4 regions of the Nocardia arthritidis genome follow, and region 2 is predicted to be linked to each of the others. Evidence: riboswitches for the same ligand, from Rfam matches in the RefSeq annotation. Region 2 holds a riboswitch; each other region holds the start of a gene.
What was found. Region 2 has a riboswitch for S-adenosylmethionine ahead of F5544_RS02155 (aminotransferase class V-fold PLP-dependent enzyme). Riboswitches for the same ligand answer to the same signal wherever they lie in the genome.
Positions count from the first base shown of each region.

Region 1 (4,206 bases), 3.0 Mb from region 2:
CCGGATACGGTCCGCAGGCGGCCGGATTCGGGCAGCCGGGTTACGGTCAGTTCCCGATGCCCGGTTACCCGCAGACTGCTGGGGCGGGTAAGCGGCCGATCGGTTGGATCGTCGCCACCGCGGTGGCGGTGGTCGTCGCTATCGGCGCGGTGGTGGTCGGAGTCGTGCTCTCGGCGCAGAGCTCGAGCAAACGTGATTCGGCGGACCGAACGGCCGATCAGTTGCGCGCGCGGGCCGCCGATGTGGATGCGGCACGCACCGCGACATGTGATTTCGCCACCGCGATCAGCACGTACGACTACACCAAGCTCGACGCGTATCTCGCCGCGGTGAAAAAGGCGACGACGGGTGAGTTCCGCCAGACGTTCGCGGACGCCGCGAAGGCGCTGCAGGAGACGATGACGCAGGCCAAAACGAGCAGCACGCTCGCGGCGAAGCACTGCGGTGTCGAATCGTTCGACGGTGATCGGGCAACCGTGCTGGTCAGCATCGCCCAGGCGGTGACCAACGCGACCGGCGCGCAGCCGACGCAGCAGATCAACGCCATCGTCACGGTGGAGAAGCAGTCCGACGGCCGGTGGCTGGTGAGCAAGATGGATCAGGTGAACCAAACCCGCTGACGACGGTCAGGGCACGGCGACCACGCCGATCGTCGGCAGGAAGAAGCACGGCACGCCGCCGTTGTCGACCGTGCCGAACATGGCCGCGAGGACGGTGCCGGAGCCGGTGTCGACCGGGACCGCTCGAACGCCGCCCGCGGGCAGGGCCGCGAAGAAGAAGTCGCGGACGGCGCGTTCGGCGGCGGGGCGAACGGCGGCGGGCACCGAGGCCGGGACCATGGCGCGGAAGATATCGGACAGCGGACCCATGTCGGCGATGCCGCTGCGACCGTTGCCGAGATTGATCCAGGCCACCCGCATCCCCTCCGGCTGCGCGGAGTCGCGGCCGATGCCGTACGGCACGAAGGTGAAAAGGGTTTGGCCCGCCTTGGCCGCGGAAAGGTCGAGGCCGGGCACGGTGAGCGTTGTCCTCGGCCACGGGCCCGGCATGGCGACGCCGACGGCCGGTGACATGCCGAGCACGCTGCCGCTGGTGCAGAACGCGGCGGCGGTGGGATAGATGAACGGGTCCATGCCGAAGGCGCGCAGCCGGTCCATGGACGCCTGGTAGGCGGCCAGCAGATCGCCCGGCGCGGCCGCTTCCTGACGTGCGTCCGGCGCGACGGCCGGGTCCGCGGCGGCGCTGGGCAGCGCGATCAGCGGCGCGGCCAGCACGGCGGCAAGGGCGAGACAACGGCGCAACACGGTCACACCGTACCGCCGCCCGCGGTAGCCGACCGCTATTACCGACGGCGCGTCGCCGCCCACAGAGTGGCCGAGCCTGCCACATCATCGGGCAGGCGCGCGGCCCGGACAAGGGCCAGATTCACCGTGATTCCTACCGTTGTCCGGGGGTTGCGTTGCCGCGCATCATCATTGGGCTCGACCCTGCGACCGTACCGGGGGGTCGGTAACACCATCCAGAGCGATCGAGAGACCTGGCTCGCCGACGTCGCAGCAACCCCCCGGCTCACCGGGTGCGGGTGCTTCCGCCAGGAACGATGGAGGATCCGAATGACAGTCTCCGCCGCCCCCGCGCAATTGGGGGAATCCGACGGCAGACCCGAGGCGCCCGACCGGCCGGACGCGCCGACGGTCGCGCGCACCAGGCATCCATGGCGCTGGGTCGGCAGTGCCGTCGCGCTGCTGCTGGTCGCCCAGTTCGCGCACGGCCTGATCACCAATCCCGGTTGGGACTGGCCGACTTTCGCGAAATACTTCACCGCCCGCTCGGTGCTGCTGGCGCTGAAGGTGACGCTGGAACTGACCGCGCTCGGCACGGTGCTCGGCTTCCTGCTCGGCATCGCGTTGGCGGTGGCCCGGCTCTCGGACAATCCGGTGCTGCGGGTGATCGCCTGGGTCTACGTCTGGGCGTTCCGGTCGATACCGCTGATCGTGCAGTTGCTGTTCTGGTTCAACATCGCCTACCTGTATCACCGGCTCTCGGTCGGAATCCCGTTCGGCCCTTCGTTTTTCAGCTTCGAGGTGAACGGGGTGATCAGCGGGTTCAGCGCGGCGGTGCTCGGGCTGGCGCTGCATCAGGCCGCGTACTCGGCCGAGATCATCCGGGCCGGATTCCTCTCCGTCGACGCGGGCCAGCTGGAAGCCGCTGCGGCGCTTGGTCTTCCGCGCCTGCGCCAATTCCGCACCATCGTGCTGCCGCAGGCCATGCGCTCGGTCCTGCCGAATGCCGCGAACGAGGTGATCAGCCTGTTCAAGGGCACCTCGATCGTCTCGGTGATGGCCATCGCCGAACTCTTCTACCAGGTGCAGGTGATCTACGGGCGCAACGGGCGGGTGGTGCCGCTGCTCATGGTGGCCACCGTCTGGTACATCGTGCTCACCACGCTGCTGTCGATCGCGCAGTACTACATCGAGCGGCACTTCGCCAAGGGTGCGCACCGCACCCCGCCGCCGACGCCGCTGCAGCGGTTGCGGCGCAAATTCCAGGATATCGCCGCCATTTCGGCCGTGCCGCGCGGGGCGACCCGGTGACCGGCGCGCGGATACCCGCGGTCGAGGTGCGCGGAATCCACAAATCGTATGGGGCACACCAGGTTCTGCGCGGTATCGATCTCACGGTCCGCCCCGGTGAGGTGGTCGCGGTGATCGGGCCGTCCGGTTCGGGCAAGTCCACCTTCCTGCGAGTGCTCAACCACCTGGAGCCGCTGGACGCGGGCACCGTGCGCATCGACGGCGAACTGATCGGATACCGACTGCGGGGCAACAAGTTACACGCGCTGTCCGATCGCGAGGTGCGTAGGCAGCGCTCCCGGATCGGATTCGTCTTCCAGCAGTTCAACCTCTTCCCGCATCTCACCGCGCTCGAAAATGTCGCGCTGGCACCGATTTCCGCGCAGGGACGGCCGCGTGCCGAGGTCGAGGCGCAGGCCCGCGAACTGCTGGATCGGGTCGGCATCGGCGAATTGGCCGGCGCCTACCCGCGCACGCTGTCCGGCGGGCAGCAGCAGCGGGTGGCCATCGCCAGGGCGCTGGCGCTGCGGCCGCCGGTAATCCTTTTCGACGAACCGACTTCCGCGCTCGACCCGGAGCTGGTCGGCGAGGTGCTGGAGGTCATCCGCGGGCTGGCCCACCACGGCACCGCGCTGGTGATCGTCACCCACGAGATCGGGTTCGCCCGCGAGGTCGCCGACACGGTCGTCTTCCTCGACGACGGCGCGATCGTCGAGCAGGGCCCGCCCGATGCGGTGCTCGACCGCCCGGAACATCCACGCACCCAGGCCTTTCTGTCCCGTGTCCGCTGATCGATGAACAGGTACCACATGAAACTCCCCGCCCTGATCGGTGTCGCCGCCGCGATCTCCGTGCTGATCGCCGGCTGCGCCAACGATCCCGACGCGGACACCAAAACGCAGACCGCGGGCTCGGTCACCTTCGACCTGTCCGCCGCTCAGCCGGGACGGGTGCACGCACAGCGGGTGGATGCGATCGCCGCCGAAGTGCCGCAGGCGATCCGGGATCGCGGCACGCTCAACATCACCGGTTCGTCCGGCACCGCGCCGCCGCTGCGTTTCTACGCCACCGACGACAAGACCGTCATCGGCTCCGAGGTCGATTTCGCCGTGCTGATCGCCGACATCCTCGGCCTGAAACCGCAACCGCAGGTGGCCGATTGGACGCAGAACTTCGTCGGCATCGATTCCGGCGCGTCGGACGCGTTCATCTCCAACGTCACGGTGACCGAGGAACGCAAGGAGAAGTACGACTTCGCCACCTACCGCAACGACACCGTCGCGCTGGAGGTGCCCAAGCAGAGCACGCTCGACTACAAGGACCGCAAGAGCCTGGCGGGCAAGCGAATCGGCGTCGGCACCGGGACGAATCAGGAGGAGCTGCTGGTCAAGTGGAACCAGCAGAACGTCGCGGATGGTCTCCCGCCGATCGATATCGCCTACTACAAGCAGACCAGCGACTACTACCTGGCGTTGGCGTCGCAGCGGATCGACGGATACATCGGCCCGAATCCGGCCGCGATCTATCACTCGACGGTTTCCAAGGAGACCAAGGTACTGGCCACCTTTTCCGGTGCGGGCGATGCGATGCAGGGCGAAATCGCGGTGCTCACCAAGAAGGACAACGGACTGAT
Region 1 covers NZ_CP046172.1:3,434,507-3,438,712, reverse strand. The annotation lists gene F5544_RS15385 (VirB8/TrbF family protein) at 1-620, shown strand, start outside; gene F5544_RS15380 (hypothetical protein) at 627-1,304, opposite strand; SAM riboswitch class I at 1,513-1,607, shown strand; gene F5544_RS15375 (amino acid ABC transporter permease) at 1,614-2,594, shown strand; gene F5544_RS15370 (amino acid ABC transporter ATP-binding protein) at 2,591-3,364, shown strand; gene F5544_RS15365 (transporter substrate-binding domain-containing protein) at 3,383-4,206, shown strand, end outside.
Region 1: linked by a shared signal. The riboswitch ahead of F5544_RS15375 (amino acid ABC transporter permease) and the one ahead of F5544_RS02155 (aminotransferase class V-fold PLP-dependent enzyme) in region 2 are both predicted to bind S-adenosylmethionine.

Region 2 (4,206 bases):
TCGTCATCCATTTCCTGGGCGAGCATCAACGGCATCTGGCGCAGCGTTTCGCCAGGACCGCCGAGGAGCGCTTCACCGACAGCTCGCTGTGGACCAGTCTGGAAACCGGTGAGCCGGTGCTGCACGGCACCCCGATCTGGGTGCGCGCCACCGTCGCGCAACTCATCCCGATCGGGGATCACACCTTCGTCGTCGGTCTGGTCACCCGGGTGCACGACAACACCGACGAAAAGCCCGCCGCGGCACCGCTGCTCTATTACAACGGCCGTTACTACCGGCCGACTCCGTTGGGCAACTGAGGAATTCGGCTCAGCCGACCAGGCAGGGCGCGGCGCCGTCCGCGCTGTCGGTATCGAACGGACGGGTCTCCGGCGTGGGATTCCACAGGCCGTTGGTGGTCGCGTAATTCCAGGTGGTGCCGGATTCGACCAGCGCGGCGATCGCGCCGATCAGCCGGTCGACATCGGCGGCGGTGGTGCCGAGCCCGATGCTGGCGCGCAACGCGCCGTCCAGGCCGAGGCGGGCGAGCAGCGGATGGGCGCAGAAGCGACCGTCGCGCACGCCGATACCGTATTCGGCCGAAAGATACGCGGCGACGTGACCGGGCACGAAGCCGTCGACGGTGAACGCGACGATGCCGACGCTCTCGGTGCTGTCGGCCCAGATATTCAGCAACCGCACACCGGGAATGGCGGCGAGCCCGTCGCGCAGCCGGTCGGCGAGTCGATGTTCGTGGGCGGCGAGCGCGTCGGCATCGATGGCACAGAGCGCGTCACAGGCGGCGGCCAGCGCGGCGGCGCCGAGCACATTCGGCGAACCGGCCTCGTGCCGCTGCGGTGCGGGCGCCCATTCGGCCGTCTCCGTGGTCACCTCGCGCACCGCGCCGCCACCGGCCAGATACGGCTGTGCGGCATCGAGCCAATCGCGCCTGCCCACCAGCACCCCGGCCCCGAACGGGGCGTACAGCTTGTGCCCGGAAAAGGCCAGGTAGTCGATTCCACTGTCGCGCAAGCTGATTCGACGGTGCGGCGCGAGCTGGGCGGCATCGACGAGTATCCGCGCGCCGCACTGGTGCGCGATGGCGGCCAACCGCTCCAGCGGCAGCACCTCGCCGGTGACATTGGATGCGCCGGTGACGGCCAGCAATGCCGCGGGCTTGCTGCACAATTCGCCGACGATGCGCCGCACGGTCTCCTCGACGGTGTCGGCGGCCTGAACCACCCGCCTGCCGTGCCGGGTCCACGGCAGGAAATTGGCGTGATGTTCGATATCCAGCACTACCGTGTCGCCCGGTACGCAGGAGGCCAGCAGGTTCAGCGAATCGGTCGTATTGCGGGTGAACACCACCACCTGGTCGTCGGCGGTGTCCAGGAAGCGGGACACCGAGCCACGGGCCGCCTCATAGCATTCGGTCGAGATGCGGGAGGCGTAGCCCGCGCCGCGGTGCACGCTCGCGTAGAACGGCAGCAGCTGCTCGATTCGCGCCGTCACCTGCGCCAATGCCGGGGCGCTCGCGGCGTAGTCGAAGTTGGCGTACGTGGTGGTCCCGCCCTGCACCAGCGGAACGCGGAGCTCGGAGCCGGACACCTGGGCCAGCGGGGCACAGCTCGGATCGATCACAGCGGTCATTGACGTCATCCCATCGGTTCAGGGACTCGCAATCGGGAATCGACGAGTCCGCGCTTGCCGCGCCCGGTCGGGCTGCGGCCCGGTCGTCACCCGGAGCACCCCACCGCGGAGGAGGGTTGCCGGCCAGCAAGCCGGGGCTTTGCGCTGGCACTCATGACCTGATTCAGAGATTGGCAGACGCCTACGGCGGCTGTCAACCCCGTTACTCCGTTGCCAAATCGGACGTTCTGGAGTGACATCGAGGGGTGACCGTTTCGCTGCTGGCCGGATTTATCGGCGTATGCATCCTGCTCTCGATCGTCCCCGGCCCGGATTCCTTTCTGGTGCTGCGCTTTTCGATCGTCAGCGCACGTCCCGGCATTGCCGCCGCGCTCGGCTCCGCACTCGGCGGGATGCTGTGGGCCGTCGTCGTCGCGGCGGGTGTCGCGACGCTGCTCGAGGAATCCGCGACGGCCTACCGGGCGCTGAAGGTGATCGGCGGAATCTACCTGCTGTATCTGGGCATTCGAGCACTGCTGGCCCAGCGGCGGCAACGATCGTATCGGCAAGCCGAATTCGCCTCGGACACTTCGGAATCGGATACGAACGGCACCGCGCGGCCGAGCCGTCCGCCAACGGTGCGCGGCGCCTTCGTCGCCGGGGTGCTCTCGTGCATGCTCAACCCGAAGGTCGGGCTCTTCTACCTCGCGGTGCTGCCGCAGTTCCTGACCGAAGTGACCTTCGGCAACACCCTGGCACTCGGGGCGATCGAATGTTCCGTCGCGGCGACGGAGCAGGTGCTGCTCGCGCTGGCCGCCGCGACCGCGGTCGCGCTGCTGCGCCGCCCTTCCGTGCGCGACCGGCTCGAGCAGATCGCCGCGGGCGTCCTCGCCGTACTCGGCATCGGCACCGCGGCGTCCGCGCTGGCCTGACGATCAGCGTCGACTACCGATCTCCGTGCGCCACAGGATGATAGATGCGATGAGCGCGACCACCAGCGCACCGGTCAGCCACCAGAACGCATGCTGGAATCCGGTCGCCACCGAGGTACCAGCCCGGTAGAGCACCACCGCGAACAGCGCGGAGCCGATCGAACCGCCCACCCGCTGCGTGATATTCACCACCGACGCCGCATCCGGCAACTGATCCCTGCGCACCGCCGCGTACGCCGCGGTGGTCACCGGCATTCCGGTCAGGCCGGTGGCAATTCCGCGAATGAGCAGCAACACCTGCACCAGCACCAGGCTCATGGTGGCGTCCCCGATCGCGAACGGCAGCGTCGCCAGCAGATTCAGCACATTGCCCGCGACCGCGACGACACCGCCGCCGTACCGATCGGTGAGCCTGCCCGCGATCGGCAGCGCGATGATGCCGCCCAGCCCGAAGGTGAACAGCGAAAGACCGGTCGCCACAATGCCTTGCCCATGTAGCAGCTGAAAGTACAACGGCAGCAACAGCATCGAGCCGAACAGCGACGCACCCGCGAACAGATTGGCGACATTCGCCGCGCCGAATACCCTGCTGCCGAACACCGTCAGGTCGAGCAGCGAGCCGACACCGCGCACCGAGCGCAGGATGAACCCGCCCAGCGCGAGCGCGCCGACCACCAGCGGAATCCACACCTGTGAGGCGGAAAGCCCACCGCGGCTGCCGAATTCGCCGAGTCCGTACACGAGCAGCGACAACCCGCCGCCGATCAGCGTGAACCCGATGGCATCGAACGACGCCACTTCATCAGCCTTTTCACTCGCGGGCAGCATGCGCATGGCGAGGACGAAGGCGACGATGCCGAATGGGATATTGATCAAAAACAGCCACTGCCAAGCCAAATGGGCCAACATGACGCCGCCGATGGTCGGCCCGACAGCCGGGGCCGCCACCACCGCGACGCCCACCACGCTCATCACCCGGCCCAGCCGGTGCGGTCCGGCGACCTGCCCGATGATGGCCTGTCCCGCGGGCACCAGCAATCCGGCGGCCAGCCCCTGTGCGATGCGTAATGCGATGAGCCAGCCGATATTCGGCGCGAGCGCGCACAGCCCGGAGGTGACGCTGAAACCGATCAGCGCACCGATCCAGACCCTACTCATCCCGAACCGGCGTCCGAGCCAGCCGACCAGCGGCAGCGAGACCGCGAGCGCGAGCAGGTAGGCGCTGGCAATCCACTGCGAAACATCAAGCGTCGCACCTAGTTTCGCAGCAATGGTACCGAGCCCGACATTCACGAGCGAGGTGTCGAGCATGCCCATCAACGCACCGAAGACGACAACCCCCGCCACCTTCCACACCGATGCCGGAATGGTTTCGGGCGCAAGCACGGCGGCCCCTGCCGCCGTCCTGGTATCCGACATGGATCCTCCACTATTCGTAGGCAACTACAATTGCGGAGGTTATCAACAATCTTGCTGCCCAACAATAGATAGAATCCCCTTATGTCCGCCGACCAGCTGCACCCCCGCGGCCTGCTGCGCTTCCCGACCTACGTCTTCGGCAAGCTGCACCGGGCCGTCCATGCCGAAATCGATGCGTCACTGCGTGAACACTGGGTGCTCGTCTGTCTCGAGGAGTTCACCGATCTCTCCCAGCAACAGGTAGCCA
Region 2 covers NZ_CP046172.1:463,249-467,454, reverse strand. The annotation lists gene F5544_RS02160 (flavin reductase family protein) at 1-299, shown strand, start outside; gene F5544_RS02155 (aminotransferase class V-fold PLP-dependent enzyme) at 310-1,629, opposite strand; SAM riboswitch class IV at 1,675-1,788, opposite strand; gene F5544_RS02150 (LysE family translocator) at 1,875-2,540, shown strand; gene F5544_RS02145 (DHA2 family efflux MFS transporter permease subunit) at 2,544-3,959, opposite strand; gene F5544_RS02140 (MarR family winged helix-turn-helix transcriptional regulator) at 4,041-4,206, shown strand, end outside.

Region 3 (4,206 bases), 950 kb from region 2:
TCGGAGTCGACGCCGCCGACGACACACGGGACGGGGGTGGCCGCGAGCGCCGCGGCGATACCGCCGCGGCCGCGCCCGACGTCGTGCCGGTTCATCGCCTCGGTGAGCAGTACGTAGGTGGCGGGATCGAAACGGTTGCAAAGCTTTTCGGCCTGGTGCTCCAGATAGCTCTGCACCGCGTAGCGGCCGCCGTTCCACGGATCCTCCGCGCCCTGCGCCCGGTTCTCGAAGCGATGATCGAGTTCGGCCTCGGTGCGGTAGGTGAGGTGCGCGATGCGGCGGGCCAGACCCATGCCGGTCATCGGGGCGCGATCGGTGTCGTGGTAGTCGCCGCCCTGCCAGTCCGGATCGGCCTTGATCGCCGCGATTTGCGTTGTCTGGGTACCGATTTGGTCGGCGGTGGCGCGGGCTCCGACGGCGAGCACCAGCGCCGCGCCGACGCGCGACGGCGCGCCGGTCATCCACTCCAGCACCCGCATGCCGCCCATCGAACCGCCGACGACGGCGGCCAGCCCGGAGATGCCGAGCAGATCGAACAACTGCGCCTCGGCGGTCACCTGGTCGCGGATGGAGATCTCGGGAAACCTTGCGCCCCAAGGCCTTCCGTCCGGCGCCAGGGAGGAGGGCCCGGTGCTGCCCTTACAGCCGCCGAGCACGTTGGTCGCGATGACGCACCATTCGTCGGTGTCCAGCGGCGCGCCCGGACCGACCATGCCATCCCACCAACCCGGCAGCGGGTGGATATCGTCCGGCGAGCCGACGACGTGCGAGTCGCCGGTGAGCGCGTGCTCGACCAGTACCACGTTGTCCAGTGCCGCCGAGAGCGTGCCCCAGCGCTGCACGGCCAGATGGACATCCGGCAGCACCACACCGCTCTCCAGGCGTACGTCGCCGATCGGAATGATGCCGAGCTCCCCGTTCGGGGGCGGCAGCGCCACCCCCGAAACGCGCAACGCACTCGGTTCGATCTCCACGGTCACGTCGTCGCCGCCGTGAAACCGGCGCGCAGGTCGGCGAGTATGTCGTCGATGCCTTCGATACCCACCGCCAGGCGCACGAGGCCCGGTGTGACGCCCGCGGCGAGCTGCTGCTCCGGCGTCAACTGCGAGTGCGTGGTCGACGCGGGATGAATGACCAAAGATCGCACATCACCGATATTAGCCACGTGCGAATGCAGCACGAGCGCCTCGACGAAGCGCTTACCTGCGTCTACGCCACCTTTTAGCTCGAATGCGACGATCGCCCCCACACCTTTAGGGGCAATCTTCCGGCCGATTTCATACCACGGTGAGCTCGGCAGCCCCGCGTAGAAGACCCGCTCGACCGCCGGGTGGGTCGAGAGGAATTCGGCGACCGCCTTCGCGTTCGCGACATGCCGTTCGACCCGCAGGCTCAATGTCTCGAGGCCCTGGCTGATCAGGAATGCGTTGAACGGCGACACCGCGGCACCGAGATCGCGCAGCAGCTGCACCCGGGCCTTGAGCGCGAAGGCGGGCGCGCCGAGATCGGCGAAGACCACGCCGTGGTAGCTCGGGTCGGGGGTGGTGAAGCCGGGGTAGCGGGGCGCGCCGTCGGCGTCGCGGACCGTCCAGTCGAAGGTGCCGCCGTCGACGATCACGCCGGCGATGGCGGCGCCGTGCCCGCCCAGGTATTTGGTCGCCGAGTGCACGACGATGTCGGCGCCGTGCGCCAGCGGCTGGATCAGGTACGGGGTCGCGACCGTGTTGTCGACGATCAGCGGCAGCCCCGCGGCGTGCGCGACCTGCGCGATGCCGGGGATGTCGAGCACCGAACTGCTCGGGTTGGCGATCGTTTCGCCGTAGAGCGCCTTGGTGTTCGGCCGGACCGCCGCCTGCCACTGGGCCAGGTCGTCGGGGTCGTCGACGAACGAGACCTCGATGCCGAGCTTGGGCAGCGAGTAGTGGAAGAGGTTGTAGGTGCCGCCGTAGAGGTGCGGGCTGGACACGATGTGATCGCCCGCCCCGGCCAGGTTCAGGATCGCGTAGGTCTCCGCGGCCTGTCCGGACGCCAGCAGCAGCGCGGCGACGCCGCCCTCCAGCGCCGCGATGCGCTGCTCGACCGCGTCCTGAGTGGGATTCATGATGCGGGTGTAGATATTGCCCGGCTCGCTCAGCCCGAACAGCGCGGCCGCGTGATCGGTGTCGCGGAAGACGTACGAGGTGGTCTGGTAGATCGGCAGGGCGCGGGCGCCGGTGGTGTCCTCGGGGGACTGGCCCGCGTGGATCTGCTTGGTTTCGAACGACCAGGCGGTGGGGTCGATGACGGTCATGACTACTCCGAAGATGTTGTGCCAGGGGGTCTTTGGGGGATGCGCAGACGACAGCGACAACACATAGGGATGACCTCCTGACAGCGCGCTTGCTTCCCGACTTTCGGGAGCCCGGTCATCACCCGGAGCACCCCACCGCAGCTGGAGGGTTGCCGACCAGCGAGCCGGGGCTTGGCGCTGGTACTCATGACCTGACGCACATGGTAACCGGCGAACGCGCGCCGATCGAAATCGATGGTTTATGTCACAGCGATTCGACCGACCGCGCCCCCGCGCACGTGCGCACGAATTCGTTGTAGGTCTCGGTGAGCCGGTCGCGGGCGGCGCGGGCCGCGACCTGCAGGTCGCCGTTGAGCACCGCCTCGTTGGACTGTTCCATGGACAGTTGGCCGATGACTTGCCAGGTGTTCAGCACGAGCCGGACGGTGATGCTGTCCGGCGTGGTGCCGAGCCGCTCGGCGAGCGCGGTGGCCAGCATGACGTTCTTCGTGTCGGACATCTCGCGCTGCCGCGCGGCGACCGACGGTGCGTCGCGGATGATTCGCTGCAGCTGCTGGAACTGCTCGAACGGAACAGGGCCGCCGCCGGCCGCCGCGGCGTCGACCACCTGTAGGAACGCCTCGCACAGCGATTCCAGTTCGTTGCCGCGGACCGGCAGGCCGCGCAGGGCCTCGGCCACCTCGGTGCCGAAATCGAGGACGGTGGCGAGCACGATGTCCTCTTTGCTATACCTGCCGTAGTTGTCGTTGTGCGCCAACGATATTGGCTGTGTCTACTGACGAAACGGATTTCTTGTCGGACCTCTGTGTGATGATTGCGATGTGCTGCGGTACAACTTCCGCCTCTATCCAACCTCGGGCCAGCAAGCTGCTTTGGCGCGAGCGTTCGGTTGCGCGCGAGTTGTATTCAACGATGCATTGACTGCCCGGAAGCATGCCTATGAAGCCGGGCGGCACATGACCGACAAGGAGTTGTCGAAGGCGCTAACCCTCGCGAAGAAGAGGCCGGATCGAGCATGGCTGAACGATGTGTCGAGCGTTGTGCTTCAACAGGCGTTGGCGGATCTGAACGCGGCGTACCGCAACTTCTTTGCTTCCCTCGCAGGGAAACGTAAGGGCACATGTGTCTCTGCCCCTCGATACCGATCGCGTCGAAACAATCGGCAGTCGATCCGATTCACCCGCAATGCTCGCTTTCTCATCACGGCCGGAGGCAAACTTCGGCTGCCGAAGATCGGGGACGTACGGGTCGCCTGGTCGAGGCAACTGCCATCGGCTCCATCGTCCGTCACGGTAGTCAAAGACGCATCGGGTCGGTACTTCGCCTCTTTCGTAGTAGAAATGGTGACAACCCCGTTGCCGACTTCGAGCTCAGAAGTTGGTATCGACTTGGGGTTGATACGATTCGCGGTCTTGTCGAACGGAAATGTGATCGACAACCCGCGAACCTTGCGTAACTGTGAACGCAGAATTAGCCGAGTACAGCGGGCGCTGGCCCGTAAACAGAGGGGCAGCAAAAATCGGGCAAAAGCCCGCGTCAGAATGGCCAAACTGCACGCTAAGGTCGCTGATGCGCGCCGAGATTTCGCGCACAAGCAGTCCACGGCGATCATCCGCGAAAACCAAGCGGTATATGTCGAGGATTTGTGTGTGAAGGGGTTGGCGCGCACTCGTCTGGCCAAGTCGGTGAACGATGCTGGTTGGTCGATCTTCATCCGAATGTTGGAAAGCAAGGCTGCTAGGTTCGGGCGGCATTTCAGCCGAATCAATCGCTGGTATCCGTCGACTCAACTTTGTTCGACCTGCGGGGCGCGTAATGGAGCAAAGTTGTTGAGTGTTCGATCTTGGATGTGTACGTGCGGAGCCGCCCACGACCGCGATTTGAATGCTGCTAAGAACATCCTCGCCGCCGGGCAG
Region 3 covers NZ_CP046172.1:1,415,261-1,419,466, forward strand. The annotation lists gene metX (homoserine O-acetyltransferase MetX) at 1-980, opposite strand, end outside; gene F5544_RS06155 (bifunctional o-acetylhomoserine/o-acetylserine sulfhydrylase) at 977-2,290, opposite strand; SAM riboswitch class IV at 2,371-2,482, opposite strand; gene F5544_RS06160 (hypothetical protein) at 2,535-3,047, opposite strand; gene F5544_RS06165 (RNA-guided endonuclease InsQ/TnpB family protein) at 3,112-4,206, shown strand, end outside.
Region 3: linked by a shared signal. The riboswitch ahead of F5544_RS06155 (bifunctional o-acetylhomoserine/o-acetylserine sulfhydrylase) and the one ahead of F5544_RS02155 (aminotransferase class V-fold PLP-dependent enzyme) in region 2 are both predicted to bind S-adenosylmethionine.

Region 4 (4,206 bases), 1.1 Mb from region 2:
ATCGGTGGCGTCGAGATCGAGCGCGATCACCCCGACCCAGCCTTCACCCAGCTCCGCGAGCGCGGCCTTCATGAAGGTCTGGTCGGTGCCCTGGAAGGATCCGCTGACCACGGCTCCACCCGCGATATCGAAGCGCGACATGCGCTTTCGATAGTCGGCGATGGTGTAGGGCTTCGGCAGGTAGCCCTCGTTCTCGACCAGCGGGAACCGCGGATCGATGATGTGGACATGGGCATCGAACACCTGTACAGAATGCCTCAGTACCGGATTTTCCGCTGCGAAGATCGCCAGTTGAGCGCGGCCCTAAACCTTGTGGGGTTCGCTGGCCCGCAGCATGTCCTCGCGCTCGACCACCTTCACCCGCTCGCGGCCCTCGGGTTCGCCGAGCGCGCGCTCGTGCGCGTCGAGGCGGTACCAGCCGTCCCAGGTGGTGAACGGAATCCCCTTGCCCTCCAGGAATTCCACCACTGCCTCCGGGTCGGGCTTCGCGGCCGGGGTGAAGTTCGGGCTGTCGTCCAGCAGGCAGGCGACGGTCTCGTTGGCATCGCCCTTGGTGTGCCCGATCAGGCCGACCGGACCGCGCTTGATCCAGCCGGTGACGTAGGTGGCGGACAGGTATCGCGCCGCGCCGTCGGCGTTCTCGTCGAGCAGCACCCGGCCCGCCTCATTGGGCACGGTGCCCGCCTGCTCGTCGAACGGCAGGTTGGTGATGTTCTGCGACAGGTAGCCGACCGCGCGGTACACGGCCTGCACGTCCCACTCCCGGAATTCGCCGGTGCCCTTGACGTTTCCGGTGCCGTCGAGCTGGGTGCGCTCGGTGCGCAGGCCGACGACCTTGCCGTCCGCGCCCAGCACCTCGGCGGGAGATTCGAAGAAGTGCAGGAAAAGCTTGTGCGGCCGGTCGCCCTGGTCGCGAATCGCCCACTGCTCCAAGGTGTTCGCCACCATGTCGACCTGCTTGGAGTGACGGCGCGCCGCCTCGGAGCCCTCGTCGTAATCGATGTCCTCGGGATCGACGATGACCTCGATGGTGGGCGAGTGGTCCAGCTCGCGTAGTTCGAGTGGGGTGAACTTGGCCTGCGCCGGACCGCGGCGACCGAAGACGTGCACCTCGACGGCCTTGTTCGCCCGCAGGCCCGCGTACACGTTCGGTGGGATCTCGGTGGGCAGCAGTTCGTCACCGGTTTTGGCGAGCACCCTGGCCACATCCAGCGCGACATTGCCGACGCCGAGCACCGCGACCTTCTCCGCGTCCAGCGGCCAGGTGCGCGGTACGTCCGGGTGGCCGTCGTACCAGGAGACGAAATCGGCCGCGCCGAAGCTGCCGTCGAGTTCGATACCGGGGATGTCGAGCGCGCGGTCGGCATTGGCGCCGGTGGAGAAGATCACCGCGTCGTAGTAGACGCGCAGATCGTCGAGGGTGATGTCGACGCCGTAGTCGATATTGCCGAGCAGCCGGACCTGCGGCTTGTCCAGCACCTTGTGCAGCGCGGTGATGATGCCCTTGATGCGCGGGTGATCGGGTGCGACGCCGTAGCGGATCAGGCCGAACGGGGCGGGCATGCGCTCGAACAGATCGATGGACACGTCCGCATCGGATTTCATCAGCGCGTCGGCGGCGTAGATTCCGGCCGGTCCGGCGCCAACGATCGCAATGCGGAGTGGGCGTGGCCCTACACTCTGTTCGGTCATCTTTTACGCGCACCTTATGGTCGAAATTACTGATGGCGTCGGTTCTAGCCCTCTAATAATTAGCTTAGGCTAACTTGACGCGTCCCCTGCGACTGTCCTGTCGTTCGGCTATGACCGCAGGACGCAGTCTCGCGATTCTATCGGTGCCGGGTATACCCGGTGACGGCCGGTCGATGCGCCGGACGGATGCCATAGGAGTTCGCGATCGCGGTCGGGCATGCGGACGAGGCTGGTCGCCGCTCGGCGCGGCCCGATGTCCAGCGGGTTGCCGTCGCGGCCGTCGCGCGCCGGGGCCGCCGCCGGAATTCGGTACCCCACCAGGGATGATCGGACCATGACCGACAAGCAGCCCGCGGCCGACGACGGCGAAGTGATCGAGATCGACCAGACCGACCGCCGGTCCCTGTGGCCGTTCATCGCGGCCGCCTGCTTCGCCGCCGTCGTGCTCGTCGCGATCGTGCTCGGCGGGCTGCTCTCGCCCGCTGAGAAAAATGTCACAACCGCGGACCGGGTCGCGGGTTCGGTGCGCGATTTCGTCAGCGGCGTCAACAACACCGACAGCCCGGCCGCGCCCGGCAGCGTCTGCCAGGGCTTCGATCCGAAGCGTTCGCCGCTCGCGGATCGGCCGAGCGGAAAGACGGTGGAGATCACCAAGATCGAGAATCCGATCGCGGACGGCGACCGGGCCAAGGCGGACGTCACGGTCAAAATCGACGGCAACGAGCGGACGACGACCTGGAACCTGACCCGCTCCGGGGATCGATGGCTGGTTTGCGATTGACACGGTGGCCATTCGTTGGCCATCTTTAGTTGAAGGTCATGAGAACCAGCGTCAAGCCCCGGCTCTGCTGGTCGGCAACCCTCCTCCGCGGTGGGGTGCTCCGGGTGACGACCTGGCCGCGCGCCGAACCCGGGCGCGGCAAGTGCGGATTCCGAGGAGGTCCACATGAGTTACGCCGGTGACATCACCCCGCGGCAGGCGTGGGAAATATTGCGGGAAAATCCGGAGGCAGTCCTGGTGGACGTGCGCACCGAGGCCGAGTGGAAATTCGTCGGGGTGCCCGACACCAGTTCGATCGACCGGCCGACGGTGCTCGTCGAATGGGTCGACAGCCGCGGCGCCCGGAATCCGGAATTCGCCGAGGAACTCAACAAGGCGCTGGCAGGCCGCGGCGCGGACGCCCCCGTCGTATTCATCTGTCGCTCCGGGCAGCGTTCCGCGAACGCTGCACGGGTCGCCACCTCGCTCGGCATCGAACCCTCGTACAACGTGCTGGAGGGTTTCGAGGGCGGGCTGGACGCCGACGGGCACCGCGGCAGTGAAGGTTGGCGCGCGGCCGGACTTCCGTGGCGGCAGTCATGATCGCCGGGGTTGGCGCGCGGCCGGAGCTCTGCCCATCGGCGGCAGTCATGATCGCCCGGGTCGGCTGCCGATCGGCGGCAGTCGTGGTCGCCGGCGGTGTCGAGCCCGCTGGACAATCGGAGGCCTGCTGTCCGGCCGCTGACGAAGGGCGACGGTCATGATCACCGGCGGCGCATTCGACAAACCCCTGCCCGAAGGTGTCGGCCCCGCGACGCTCGGGGTGCGCGGCGGGGTGCGGCGGTCCGGCTTCGAGGAGACCGCCGAGGCGCTCTACCTGTCCTCCGGATTCGTCTACGACAGCGCGGAATCCGCGGAGGCCGCGTTCACCGGGGAGCGGGAGCATTTCGTCTACTCCCGTTACGGCAACCCGACGGTGGCCATGTTCGAGGAGCGGATCCGGCTGATCGACGGCGCCGAGGCGGCTTTCGCGACGGCCAGCGGTATGTCGGCCGTATTCACCGCGCTCGGAGCGCTTCTGGGCGCGGGCGACCGACTTGTGGCCGCGCGCAGCCTCTTCGGTTCCTGTTTCGTGGTGTGCAACGAGATCCTGCCGCGCTGGGGCGTCGAGACCGTCTTCGTCGACGGTGAGGACCTGGACCAGTGGGAGCAGGCGCTTTCGGTGCCCACCAAGGCGGTGTTCTTCGAGACGCCCGCCAACCCGATGCAGACGCTGGTGGATGTGCGGCGGGTGGTCGAGTTGGCCCATGCCGCGGGCGCGAAGGTGGTGCTGGACAACGTCTTTGCCACCCCGCTGCTGCAGCGCGGCTTCGAACTCGGCGCGGACGCGGTGGTCTACTCCGGCACCAAACATATCGACGGACAGGGCCGGGTGCTCGGCGGCGCCATCCTCGGCACCCAGGACTACATCGATGGTCCGGTGAAAACCCTTATGCGGCATACGGGTCCGTCGCTGAGCCCGTTCAACGCGTGGACGTTGCTCAAGGGTTTGGAGACCATGCCGCTGCGGGTGCGGCATTCCACCGATTCGGCGCTGCGGATCGCGCGCTTCCTCGAGGGACATCCCGCGGTGAGCTGGGTGCGTTACCCGTTCCTGGAATCGCATCCGCAATACGAATTGGCCACCAGCCAGATGAGCGGGGGCGGCACCGTCGTCACCTTCGAGCTCGCGGCCGGCGACGGTGAGGCGAAGA
Region 4 covers NZ_CP046172.1:9,417,653-9,421,858, reverse strand. The annotation lists gene F5544_RS42880 (amidohydrolase family protein) at 1-243, opposite strand, end outside; gene F5544_RS42875 (FAD-dependent oxidoreductase) at 304-1,692, opposite strand; gene F5544_RS42870 (hypothetical protein) at 2,027-2,473, shown strand; SAM riboswitch class IV at 2,508-2,624, shown strand; gene F5544_RS42865 (rhodanese-like domain-containing protein) at 2,639-3,055, shown strand; gene F5544_RS42860 (O-succinylhomoserine sulfhydrylase) at 3,213-4,206, shown strand, end outside.
Region 4: linked by a shared signal. The riboswitch ahead of F5544_RS42865 (rhodanese-like domain-containing protein) and the one ahead of F5544_RS02155 (aminotransferase class V-fold PLP-dependent enzyme) in region 2 are both predicted to bind S-adenosylmethionine.